DNA from 3 places in the Acidovorax sp. JHL-3 genome. Region 3 is predicted to be linked to each of the others. Evidence: predicted binding sites of a transcription regulator. Region 3 holds the regulator's gene; each other region holds the start of a gene.
What was found. The regulator sigma-54, encoded in region 3, starts transcription at its own class of promoters, with help from an activator protein. The targets are predictions, from matches to a motif close to TGGCANGNAANCTGCTTT.
Positions count from the first base shown of each region.

Region 1: the regulator sigma-54 is predicted to act here: its motif matches at 2,419-2,436, upstream of K226_RS0108845 (ammonium transporter).
Region 2: the regulator sigma-54 is predicted to act here: its motif matches at 1,800-1,817, upstream of K226_RS0116600 (CmpA/NrtA family ABC transporter substrate-binding protein).

Region 1 is NZ_JAFU01000001.1:1,871,171-1,875,322, reverse strand. It holds gene ribD (bifunctional diaminohydroxyphosphoribosylaminopyrimidine deaminase/5-amino-6-(5-phosphoribosylamino)uracil reductase RibD) at 1-9, shown strand, start outside; gene selD (selenide, water dikinase SelD) at 86-1,162, opposite strand; gene mnmH (tRNA 2-selenouridine(34) synthase MnmH) at 1,199-2,248, shown strand; gene K226_RS0108845 (ammonium transporter) at 2,507-3,709, shown strand; gene K226_RS0108840 (phospholipase D family protein) at 3,951-4,152, shown strand, end outside.
Region 2 is NZ_JAFU01000004.1:252,061-256,212, reverse strand. It holds gene ntrB (nitrate ABC transporter permease) at 1-343, opposite strand, end outside; gene K226_RS0116600 (CmpA/NrtA family ABC transporter substrate-binding protein) at 391-1,635, opposite strand; gene K226_RS0116595 (sigma-70 family RNA polymerase sigma factor) at 1,988-2,536, shown strand; gene K226_RS0116590 (hypothetical protein) at 2,598-2,798, shown strand; gene K226_RS0116585 (permease) at 2,830-3,885, shown strand; gene K226_RS0116580 (thioredoxin family protein) at 3,915-4,148, shown strand; gene K226_RS0116575 (OsmC family protein) at 4,145-4,152, shown strand, end outside.
Region 3 is NZ_JAFU01000001.1:508,266-512,417, forward strand. It holds gene K226_RS0102300 (class I SAM-dependent RNA methyltransferase) at 1-349, opposite strand, end outside; gene K226_RS0102305 (thioesterase family protein) at 373-822, opposite strand; gene K226_RS0102310 (RNA polymerase factor sigma-54) at 912-2,501, opposite strand; gene lptB (LPS export ABC transporter ATP-binding protein) at 2,501-3,283, opposite strand; gene lptA (lipopolysaccharide transport periplasmic protein LptA) at 3,280-3,930, opposite strand; gene K226_RS0102325 (thiol:disulfide interchange protein DsbA/DsbL) at 4,026-4,152, opposite strand, start outside.

The sequences.
Region 1 (4,152 bases), 1.4 Mb from region 3:
ATTTTTTGAAGCCCGGGCCAGCCCGACAGGCGCTGCGACACCGCACTTGTGGGCAATCAGTGCGCCACTGCTTCGCCCGCCCCACTCACCCGCAAACCAGTTGACTGCCCTGCCCTTGCGCCCGCGCTTGCATACCGCCAATGGCAGCAGCTGCGGCAAAGCCGGCGTGCTGAAACGTGTTGAGCACCTGCTGCAGCGCATCGGGGCTGCAGCTCACCAGCAGGCCGCCGCTGGTTTGGGGGTCGGTCAGCAGGTGGCGCTGCCATTCGGGCGCACCGGGGGCCCAGGCCACATCGGCACCGTAGGCGGCCCAGTTGCGTGCCGAGGCACCGGTCACCACGCCATCCAACGCAAACTTCGCAGCGGCCTCAATGAAAGGCACGTGGGCCAAATTGACCCGGGCCGACAACCCCGAGCCCCGGCACACCTCCAACAAATGGCCGGCCAGGCCGAAGCCTGTGACGTCGGTCATGGCGTGCACGCCCTCCAGCGCGCCCAGCGCAATGCCCACGCGGTTGAGCTGCGTGGTGTAGCGCAGCATGTCGGCATAGCCAGCGGCATCCAGAATGCCTTTTTTCAGCGCCGCCGAGAGAATGCCCACACCCAGCGGCTTGCCCAGCACCAGCACGTCGCCAGCCTGCGCGTCGGCGTTGCGGCGCACGCGTTGGGGGTGCACCAGGCCCAGGCCCACCAGGCCGTAGATGGGCTCGAGCACGTCGATCGAATGTCCGCCCGCAATGGGGATGCCGGCTTCGCGGCACACGGCGGCGCCGCCTTCGAGCACGCGGCCAATCACTTCGGGTGGCAGCTGGGCAATGGGCATGCCCACCAGTGCCAGCGCCATGATGGGCGTGCCGCCCATGGCATAGATGTCGGACAGCGCATTGGTGGCGGCAATGCGGCCAAAGTCGTACGGGTCGTCGACGATGGGGGTGAAAAAATCGGTGGTGGCCACCAGCGCCTGGCTGTCGTTGAGGCGGTAAACCGCCGCGTCGTCGCTGGTTTCTGTGCCCACCAGCAGCTCGGGCGGCACGATGCCCTGCGGTGCGCGTGCCAAAATCTCTTGCAGCAGGCCCGGCGCTATCTTGCAACCGCAACCGCCGCCGTGCGAGAACTGGGTAAGACGAATGGGTTTTGAATCAACAGTCATGGTGCGCGCCATTGTGCCAGCCGCCTGCGGCGCGGCGCGGGGCAAGCCATGAGCCACCGCAGCCCCGTGCGCGTGGCAGACCGCCACGCGTTTCACACCCTCATTGATGCGCGGTCGCCCGCCGAATACGCGCTGGACCATATTCCCGGCGCCATCAACTGCCCCGTGCTGGATGACGACGAGCGCCGCATTGTTGGCACCATCTACAAGCAGCAGGGCGCCTTTGAGGCGCGGCGCGTGGGTGGCGCCATGGTGGCCGCCAACCTGGCGCGGCATTTGCGCACGCAGTTTGCCGACCAGCCCGCCAGCTGGAAACCGCTGATCTACTGCTGGCGCGGCGGCATGCGCAGCGGCTCGATGGTGACCTGGCTGCGCCTGGTGGGCTGGGATGCCCAGCAACTGGCCGGTGGCTACAAGTCGTGGCGCCGCCACGTCATCGACCGGCTGGCCGAGTTGGCGCCGCAACTGCCCCTGCGCGTGATTTGCGGCCCCACCGGCAGCGCCAAAACGCGCGTGCTGCAAGCACTGGCTGCGCGCGGCGCACAGGTGCTTGACCTGGAAGCCTGCGCGCGCCACCGCGGCTCGGTGCTGGGCGCCTGGCCGGGGGTGGCGCAGCCTTCGCAAACCGCCTTTGAAACCGCCCTGCTGCATGCGCTGGAGCCCCTGGATTTGCAGCGCACCATCTATGTCGAGGCCGAGAGCAGCAAAATCGGCCGCGTGGCGGTGCCCCAGCCCCTGGTGCAGCGCCTGCGCGCCAGCCCCTGCATCGAGGTAGCAGCCAGCCTGCCTGCGCGCCTGGATTTTTTGCTGCGCGACTATGCCAACCTGGGCGACAACCCCGACCTGCTGGCCCAGCAACTGGGCGTGCTCAAAGAGTTGCACGGAAAGCAGGTGATTGCACGCTGGCAAGACTGGGCACAGGCAGGTGCGTTGCCCCCCCTGTTCGCCGAGCTGGTGGCACTGCACTACGACCCGCTGTATGCCCGATCGCAAAGCACGCACCTGCACCAGTGGGCTGCGCGGCACAGCCTGGCCAGCGACGATCTTTCTGAGGCCGGCATTGATGCCCTGGCCGCCCAGGTGCTGGCGCTGGGCTGAGGGCCCCCTCTGCACCGGGCAGGGCTTCGTGCTTAGACAACTATCAAAACAATAGCTGCTTGCGCTTACTGCATAAGCGCTAGAGGCATATTTGACCCAATTTTCTCGGATTCACACGACAACGGTGCCTGATATTGGTGCGCGCTGGCCACGCACCAGTATGGTTTTCATGGTCCAAATTTTGCTTAATTTTGGTGCAAATCTGGCGCCGACGTCTTGAGCGCACCAGAACCGATCAATTCTGAGCACGAGGAAGTTATGAATGCACTCCCACAGGGCAGCGATGCCCTGTTTATTTTGCTGGGCGCCATCATGGTGTTGGCCATGCACGCGGGGTTTGCGTTTTTGGAGCTGGGCACCGTGCGCAAAAAGAACCAGGTGAATGCGCTGGTCAAAATTTTGGTGGATTTTTCGGTTTCCACGGTGGTGTATTTTGTGGTGGGCTACAGCGTGGCGTATGGCACCCATTTCTTTGTAGGTGCAGAAACCCTGGCCCAGCACAACGGCTATGCGCTCGTGAAGTTCTTCTTTCTGCTCACGTTTGCGGCGGCCATTCCGGCCATTGTGTCGGGCGGCATTGCCGAGCGTGCCAAATTTTGGCCCCAACTGCTGGCAACGGCTGCCATCGTGGGCTTTGTCTATCCATTTTTTGAAGGCATCGCCTGGAACGGGCACTTTGGCATCCAGGCTGCCATTACCGCCCTGACAGGGGCCGCTTTTCACGACTTTGCCGGTTCTGTGGTGGTGCACGCCATGGGGGGCTGGATTGCCCTGCCTGCGGTGCTGCTGCTGGGGTCGCGCTCCAACCGCTACCGCAAGGATGGCGCCATCTCGGCACACCCCCCTTCCAACATCCCGTTTCTGGCGCTGGGGGCGTGGGTGCTGGTGGTGGGCTGGTTTGGTTTCAATGTGATGAGCGCGCAGACGGTCGACAAGCTCTCGGGGCTGGTGGCGGTCAACTCGCTGATGGCCATGGTGGGCGGCACGCTGGCTGCGCTGGTGCTGGGCAAAAACGACCCCGGCTTTGTGCACAACGGCCCGCTGGCCGGGCTGGTGGCGGTGTGTGCGGGCTCGGACCTGATGCACCCGCTGGGCGCGCTGGTGGTGGGCGGGGTGGCGGGCAGCATCTTTGTGGTGATGTTCACCCTGACCCAGAACCGCTGGAAGATCGACGACGTGCTGGGCGTGTGGCCCCTGCACGGGCTGTGCGGCACCTGGGGCGGCATCGCAGCGGGCATTTTTGGAAGCAAGGCGCTGGGCGGGCTGGGCGGCGTGAGCCTGTGGGCCCAACTGATGGGCACGGCCATGGGCGTGCTGTGGGCGCTGTTGGGGGGCGCGCTGGTGTATGGCGTGCTCAAAGCCACCGTGGGCCTTCGCCTGTCGCAGGAAGAAGAGTTTGATGGTGCCGACCTGTCGATCCACAAGATCAGCGCAACGCCCGACCGCGAAGTGAGCTGGTAAGAACCTGTTCTGGGATCGTCGAATTGCCCTGCCTGGACGGTTGTTGATTTTTTCACACGGCAAGAGGCCAGTTCCTCGGCACGGCGTGCCGTCTGACACCCGCCCGGCGTGCGGCCCGCTACGCTGTGGCGCATGATGGGCACAGCGAGCCCACACAGTGGGCCGGCACGCCATCGCGCTGGCAAAGTCCTCGACCACCCAAATCACCACAGCTGCCCAAAAGCCTCCGATGAGCCCGCCCATGACCCCAGCCCTTGTTTCCGCCCCCCGTAGCGTGCTGCCACTGCGGCATCTGCCAGTGCTGTGGGCAGCCCTGCTGGTTGCCGTGCTGGGTGGCTGTGCCGAGTTGCCCAAGAATGTGCCGCGCCCCGTTTCAACGGCGCTGGAAACCACCGCAGGCACCGCGCTGGCCACCCAGGTGCAAGAGCGCCGCGCGGCGGCGA
Region 2 (4,152 bases), on a different contig from region 3:
CCTGGTCGTTGGGGCCGTTGCGATAAAACGGGTTACTGAACACGTCCAGCGCCTGTGCCCAGGTTTCGCGGGGGCCGGGAATGCTGTTGCCGGTGCCGGCAGAAACCAGCGCCCACACCCCCAGCAGCAGGCCCAGGCCGCACAGCGGCGGCAGCACCGCCAGCCAGAAGCTGCGGGAGCTGGCAGCCCAGTCCCGGTCTGCCGGGGCCTTGGTGGGTGTGGTTTTTGAGTGTTTTTGGCTTGTAGCGCCCGTGGGTAAAGCGCTAGTAGCTATATTATCAATAGCGTCTTGCGTTGCTGCAGGGGCGGTATCCAGCGGGGCATGAAATACGGCTCTGACCATGGTGTTCTCCGGTAGGCAGGACGAGTGGGGCAGATGACTGCGGGCTGTCAGGCCTTGAGCTTGAAACCGTCGGCGTATCTGGCGGGGTCTTTGCCGTCCCACACCACGCCATCCACCAGCTTGTGGCTGCGCATGTCGCTCTTGGGCAGCGGTGTTTTGGTGGCGGTGGCCGCCTGGCGGTACACGTCCATGCGATTGATCGACTTGGCCACGCCAAGGTAATCGGGGTGCGCCTTCAGCAAACCCCAGCGCTTGTGCTGCGTAAGAAACCACATACCGTCAGACAGGTAGGGGAAGTTCACCGCGCCGTCGTTGTAGAACTTCATGTGGTTGGGGTCGTCCCAGGTCTTGCCCAGGCCATCCTGGTAGCGGCCCAGGATGCGCTGGTTGATGGCATCCACGCCGGTGTTCACATAGGCCTTGCCGGCAATGGTTTCGGCCATGCGGGTCTTGTTGGCCAGGCTTTCATCGATCCAGCGGCTTGCCTCCAGAATGGCCGCCGTCACGGCGCGCGCGGTGTTGGGGTATTTCTGCACAAACTCCGAGGTGGTGCCCAGCACCTTTTCGGGATGGTCTTTCCAGATGTCCTGGGTGGTGGTGGCTGTGAAACCGATGCCGTCCATGATGGCGCGGTGGTTCCAGGGCTCGCCTACGCAAAAGCCATCCATGTTGCCCACGCGCATGTTGGCCACCATTTGCGGCGGCGGCACGGTGATGACCTTGGCGTCTTTCATCGGATCGATGCCGTTGGCTGCCAGCCAGTAATAGAGCCACATGGCGTGCGTGCCCGTGGGAAAGGTCTGGGCGAAGGTGTATTCGCGCTTTTCGGCCGCCATCAGCCGGGCCAGGCCCGCGCCATTGACGGCGCCCTTGTCCGCCAGCTTTTTGGACAGCGTGATGGCCTGGCCGTTGTGGTTGAGGGTCATCAGCACGGCCATGTCTTTCTTGGGCCCGGCCAGGCCCAGGTGCACGCCATAGACCAGGCCATACAGCACATGGGCAAAGTCGAGCTCGCCGTTCACCAGCTTGTCGCGCACGCCGGCCCAGCTGGCCTCTTTGGTGGGGATGATGGTCACGCCATGCTTCTTGTCGAAGCCCATCACCGACGCCATCACCACGCTGGCGCAGTCGGTCAGCGGAATGAAGCCGATCTTCACTTCCTTCTTCTCGGGGGCGTCCGAGCCCTGGGCGTGGACGAGGGCGCGCAGCGCGGGGCTCACGCCCGTGGCGCCCACGGTGGCGGCTTGCAGCACGGTGCGGCGGTTGAGGCTGGTTTTGAGCAGATCGGTCATGGGGCTTCCCTTGGGCGTGACAAACAAAAAGAGGCGTCCTCACACCGCGCCTGGCTGCAAGAAGCAGCAGTGCGCGGGTGGGGACGCCTTTGTCCGGGTTCTGGCCGCATTCGCCCGCCGTTGGGCGATGCAGCCATGCAGACCTGTGAGGGTCTGAACCTACTAATGCAAGGCCTGTGCCAGCTTGGAAAAGTGGTGTTGGCTATTGAATCAAGAGCGTCTAGCTCAATGATTCAGGGCGCTTTGGCGCGATTGAGCGACCTGGCGCCACAGCCCGCAGTGCCCCGGTCTTGTGCGCTGCACCATCGTGGCGCTGTGGTCGGCGCTGTTGCAGTGGATAACAATGCGATGCATGAGTGATACCTCGACGCCGACCTGTCTGATGACCGCGTGGCACGCGCACGAAACCGAGTTGCAGCGCTGGCTGACCCGGCACCTGAACGACCCGGTGGCAGCGCAGGACCTGCTGCAAGACGTTTTCATCAAAGCCTTGCGCCAAGGCCGCCGGTTCTGCGACGTGGCCAACGCCCGTGCCTGGCTGTTTGAGGTCAGCCGCAACACCCTGACGGATCACCTGCGCCGGCACCACCCTCTGGATGCCTTGCCTGACGACCTGCCAGCGATGGAGGCAGACCCGCCGGCTGCGGTGGACAGCCTGGCCACCTGCCTGCCGCGCGTGCTTGCGGAGTTGAGCGCGTCGGACCGGGATGCCATCGTCCAGTGCGATCTCAACGGCATGGGGCAGGAGGACTATGCCCGCATGTTGGGCATCACCGTGCCGGGGGCCAAATCCCGTGTGCAGCGCGCCCGAAAGCGCCTCAGGGAACGTTTGCTGACCTCGTGCCAGGTGGTGCTGAACGAGCGCGGCGCGGTGTGCTGCTTCACCCCACGTCCGAAATAAGCGCAGCTGCATCTTTTGGGCAGTTGCTGCGTCTTCTGACTCAACGACACAGGAGATGCACATGTGCATGGGTTACGCCAAAGACATCAAGGCCTGGGCTTGCCCCCAGGAAATGGAACGCCGCGAGGCCGCATTGCACCAATTGGGCGACTTGCTGCACTTGGAAGACCACGCGGCGCAGGCAAGTGATTCGGCTCCGCCCGTGGCCGACACGCAGATAAACGCGCTCGAGCGTGCGCCCGAACGTGCGTCGGCGGCTTGACGGCGATGGCATCCCTCCAGAGGTTTTGCCAATGATTTCGTCCGAACTGAAAACCCCAAAAATCCCACCTTTGACGCGCTGGGTGCTCGCGCTGGCGCTGCTGGCGCCTGCCTGGTGGTGGAGTTACACCCACCTCACCGATTTTGCGGATGCCCTGTTGGTGCAGGCGGGGCTGACGCGCCAGACCGCACTGGGCGAGGCGGTGCACTTCTTCTTTTTTGACACGCCCAAGGTGCTGCTGCTACTGACCGGGGTGGTTTTCGTGATGGGCGTGGTGCAGACCTTCTTTGCGCCCGAGCGCACGCGCGCCCTGCTGGCGGGCAAGCGTGCAGGGGTGGGCAACGTGCTGGCCGCATTGCTGGGCATCGTGACCCCGTTTTGCTCATGCTCGGCCGTGCCCTTGTTCATCGGTATTCTCTCGGCGGGTGTGCCGCTGGGGGTGACCTTCTCTTTTCTGATCTCGGCTCCCATGGTCAACGAGGTGGCACTGGTGATGCTGCTGGGCCTGTTTGGCTGGAAAGTGGCCGCCCTCTACCTCGTGCTGGGGCTGACCGTGGCCATCGTGGCCGGCATCGTGATCGGCCGCCTGCGCATGGAGCGCTATCTGGAAGACTGGGTGCTGGCCGTTGCCAACGGGCAGAGCGCGGCCACTTACGACGGCGATGGCATGGGCTGGGCCCAGCGCTTGCAGGCCGGTGGGCACCATGTGCGCGAGATTGTGGGCAAGGTCTGGCCCTACGTTGTCGCGGGCATTGCGCTGGGCGCGGGCATCCACGGCTATGTTCCACAAGACTTCATGGCGGCCATCATGGGCCGGGATGCCTGGTGGTCGGTGCCGGTGGCCGTGCTGCTGGGTGTGCCCATGTACACCAATGCGGCGGGCGTCATTCCGATCGTGCAGGCCCTGCTGGGCAAAGGTGCAGCGCTGGGCACGGTGCTGGCGTTCATGATGAGCGTCATTGCCTTGTCCGCGCCCGAAATGATCATTTTGCGCAAGGCCCTCAAGCCGCGCCTGATAGCCACCTTTGCCGGCGTCGTGGCCTTGGGCATTTTGCTGGTGGGCTATATCTTCAACCTTGTGCTGTGAACATTCATCACTACCAACCAGGATTCGCCATGAAAGACATCAAGGTACTCGGCTCCGGCTGTGCCAACTGCAAGACCACCACCGCCCTGATCGAGCAGGTTGCCCGTGACAAGGGCGTCGCCGTGAATATTGACAAGATTCAGGACATGCAAGCCATCATTGCTTACGGCGTCCTGGCCACGCCAGGGGTGGTGGTGGATGGCAAGGTCGTTCACGCCGGCGGGGTGCCCCAGCGCGACAAGATCGAGGCGTGGCTGGCATGACGGG
Region 3 (4,152 bases):
CCTTGAGGCCCGCGAAATTGAGGCTCTGCAGCGGGCTGTGCTGCGCCGTCACCTCGACCTTGAAGGTCTGGCGCGTGGTGAACCAGATTTCCCAGGCCACGTCGCTGGCGGCGGCATACAGGTCGTTTTCAGAGCGGTAGGGGCGGTGCGCCAGTTGCACCAGCACGCGCTGGGCCAGGCGGCTGTGCAGGTTGAGCAGCAGCGCATCGCGCCACGAGGCCCGCAGCAGCACGCCGCCCCGCCCCGTGAGCAGGTCTTGCCCCGTGAGGCCGGTGATGGCGTGCACTTCGTCAGCCAGATAGCTCTCGACACCAGCGGCGCACGGCAGGAAAAGTTGGAGTTGGTTCATAGACAGGGCAAAAGGATACGCGCCTACGGCTGGGCGGCAGAAACAGGTGGGCGGCTGAGCAGCGCGCGGATGTGTGCGGGCAGCAGCGCCACCTTGCGATCGGACTTGTTGATGAAGACGATGCCGGTCTTGCCGCGTGCCACTTCGCGGCCCTGCGATTTTTCGGTCATGCGAAACACCAGGTCAAAGCCGTAGGGGTTGAAATCGGCGGGAGTCATCTCCACACGCATGGTCTCGCCATGAAAGCCCTCGGATTTGTACTGCGCCACGATGTCGCCCACCACGATGGCCAGGCCGCCCACATCCGCCTCGGGATAGCCCTGCGCCTGGAAAAAGCGCACGCGCGCCTCGGACACCAGGCTGAGCAGTTGGGCATTGTCCAGGTGCCCGCCCTGGTTCACATGGCTGATGTAGATCTGCATCTCGGTCGAAAAGACAAAGTGGGCAGGAAGATCGAAAACGATGCGGGCCATGGCGTGAGAGACAAGTAAAAAACAGAACAAAGGGATGACAAACGGCAGCTGACAGACGCACAGCCCACGCGCTCGGCGGGAAAAAACGTCTACAGCGCCTTGCGCAGGTTGGCCGGCGCGATTTTGAGCGCCTCGCGGTATTTGGCCACGGTGCGGCGCGCGCACTCGATGCCCTGCTCCTTGAGCATCTCGGCAATCTGGCTGTCGGACAAGGGTTTGGCGGGGTTTTCGGCGGCAACGAACTGCTTGATGAGCGCGCGCACCGCCGTGCTCGATGCGTTGCCGCCGGTCTCGGTGCCCAAGCCCGAGCCAAAGAAGTATTTCAGCTCGTAGGTGCCGATCGGCGTGGCCATGTATTTAGCGGTGGTCACGCGGCTGATGGTGGATTCGTGCAGGCCCAGTTCGTCGGCAATGTCGCGCAGCACCAGCGGGCGCATGGCCAGCTCTCCATGGGTGAAAAAGCTCTTTTGCCGCTCGACGATGGCGCGCGAGACGCGCAGGATGGTGTCAAAGCGCTGCTGGATGTTCTTGATGAACCAGCGCGCCTCCTGCAGGCGCTGCTGCATGCCCTGGTGGCCCTCGCCGCCCTTGTGCCCGCGCAGGGCGCCCGCATAGATGTCGTGCACGCGCAGGCGCGGCATCACATCGGGGTTGAGGCTGACGATGAAGTTGTGCTGGCCATCGCGACCATTGGCGCGCCCGGCTTTGCGCACGATGACATCGGGCACGATGATGTTGCGCTCTACATCGGCAAAGCGGCGGCCGGGGCGCGGCTCCAGGCGGGCGATCAGCGCCATGGCGGCGCGGGTGCGCTCTTCGCCATCGCCGCACAGCTGCGTCAGCCGGCGGATGTCGCGGCGGGCCAGCATCTCCAGCGGCTGCTGGCAGATGCGCAGCGCGGTCTGCACGGCGTCGGGGTCGATCGCGCTGCCTTCGTCGGCGGCCAGGGCCTTGAGTTGCAGCGTGAGGCACTCGGCCAGGTTGCGCGCGCCCACGCCCACCGGCTCCAGGCTTTGCAGCAGGCGCTGCGCCACGGTGAAGCGGTGCACCAGCTCGTCGATCTGCTCCAGGTTGCCCTCGCCAGCCAGTCCCGTGGCCAGCTCTTCGAGGGGCTCTTCGAGGTAGCCGTCGTCGTTGAGCGATTCGATCAGAAAGCGCAGCGCGGCGCGGTCGATCTCCGACAGGCGCAGCGCCAAGGCCTGGCGGTGCAGGAAGGACGTGAGTGACTCGTGCGAGCGGGCCAGCTCGGTGGCATCGGCTTCGTCGCCCTCGGAGTCATTGCGGTTGCGCGCGGGTGCGTCGCCCCCCCACTCGGCGTCGTTGGGTGCCATTTCCACGGTGCCGTCGCCGCTCCAGTCGGGCTCGTCCGCGCTGGCGCTGGGCGTTTCAGCATCATTTTGGCCTTCAGCGCTTGTGCTGCTTGCGCTAACAGCTCCTGAAAATATAGCGTCATCGGCGCTGTAATCGTCGGTCTGCGCGGGGGTGTCGGCCGCTTCAAGACCAAACTCTTCGCGTGGGGCTTCTTCGGGCGTGCGCTCGAGAAACGGGTTCTCGTCGAGCATCTGCTCGACTTCCTGCGAGAGTTCGAGCGTGGACAACTGCAACAGCCGGATGGATTGCTGCAGCTGCGGCGTAAGCGACAGGTGCTGCGAGACGCGCAGCGAAAGACCAGGTTTCATCACATCCTGAAATGTTCACCCAGGTACACCCGACGCACCTCGGCGTTGTCGACGATTTCGGACGGGGTGCCCTGGGCCAGGACGCGGCCGTCGCTGATGATGAAGGCGTGGTCGCAGATGCCCAGGGTTTCGCGCACGTTGTGGTCGGTGATCAGCACGCCGATGCCGCGCGCCTTGAGGAAACCGATGATGCGCTGGATCTCGATCACCGCGATGGGGTCGATGCCGGCAAAGGGCTCATCGAGCAGGATGAAGCGGGGCTGGGTGGCCAGGGCACGGGCGATCTCGACCCGGCGGCGCTCACCACCCGACAATGCCAGGGCCGGCGAGTCGCGCAAATGGTCCACGCGCAACTCCTGCAGCAAGGACGTGAGGCGCTCTTCGATTTGCGCCCGGCCCAGCGGCTTGCCGTCATCGCCCCGCTGCAGCTCCAGCACGGCGCGCACGTTCTCTTCGACGTTGAGCTTGCGAAAGATCGATGCCTCTTGCGGCAGGTAAGACAGCCCCAGGCGCGAGCGCCGGTGGATGGGCATGTCGGCCACCGAATGGCCATCGATGCGGATATCGCCCCCGTCGCAGCGCACCAGGCCCACGATCATGTAGAACGAGGTGGTCTTGCCAGCGCCATTGGGCCCGAGCAAACCCACCACTTCGCCCTTTTGCACAACCAGCGACACGTCCTTGACGACCTTTCGGCTGCCATAGGATTTTTCGAGGTGCTCCACTTCCAGGCGGCTGCCCGCCTGGGTATCTGGGTCTTGATTCACTGTCGCAGCACTCACTTGCTCGCACCGCCGAGGGAATTGCTGGGACGCAGCACCGGCCCGCTGGCTGCATTGGCCGGAGCGGCAGCGCCGGAAGGCTGTTCTTTGGGTGACAGCACGGCACGCACCCGCCCGCCCGCAGCAGGCGCATCGCCCGCCCCGCTGGCGGCCGCCTTTTTCTGGCCATCCACCGTGAAAACGTCGGTGAGGTTGTTGTACACAATGACGGCGCCCGAAAGCTCGTCGGTCACCACGGATTCGCGGTAGCGGCGCATCTCGGCGCGGGTGATGAAGCGCACGTTGTCGGCCTTGCCGTCGTACTCGATGACTTCGCTCTCGCCTTCTATGAACTCGTCGGGTGCGCCCGCCACGGTGTCGCGCTTTTGCCGGAAGAATGCGCGCTTGCCAGGCTCGGCCGTGACAACGCCGTACTGGTAGCCATCGGCATCCTGGCGCACATCCAGCCGCGCCCCGCGCAGCACGATGGAGCCCTTGGTCATGACCACCCGGCCCGTGAAGACGCTGGTTTGCTTGAGTTCATCGTGGCGCAACGCATCGGCCTCGATGTTCATGGGTTTGTTGCGGTCGGCCTTTTCGGCCTGGCCCACGCCAGGGGCGCAGGCAAGGGCGGTCAGCAGCAGGATCGGGAGGAGGCTTTTTTTCATGAGGCACGAATCTTGCACTCATTGTAGCCATGCACCGGTGCCATCGCCCATAAAAAAGCCCGCTGGCGCGGGCTTCTCGGGAGCGGGTTGCGCAATCAGCCCTTGCGTGCCACGCCCGCCAGATGCTCCACCACCTGCAGCACGGTCTGCATGCTGCCAGCCATGGTGCCATCGGTATAGAACCGGCCGGCAACGCCCATCGACGGCACGCCTTCCACGCCG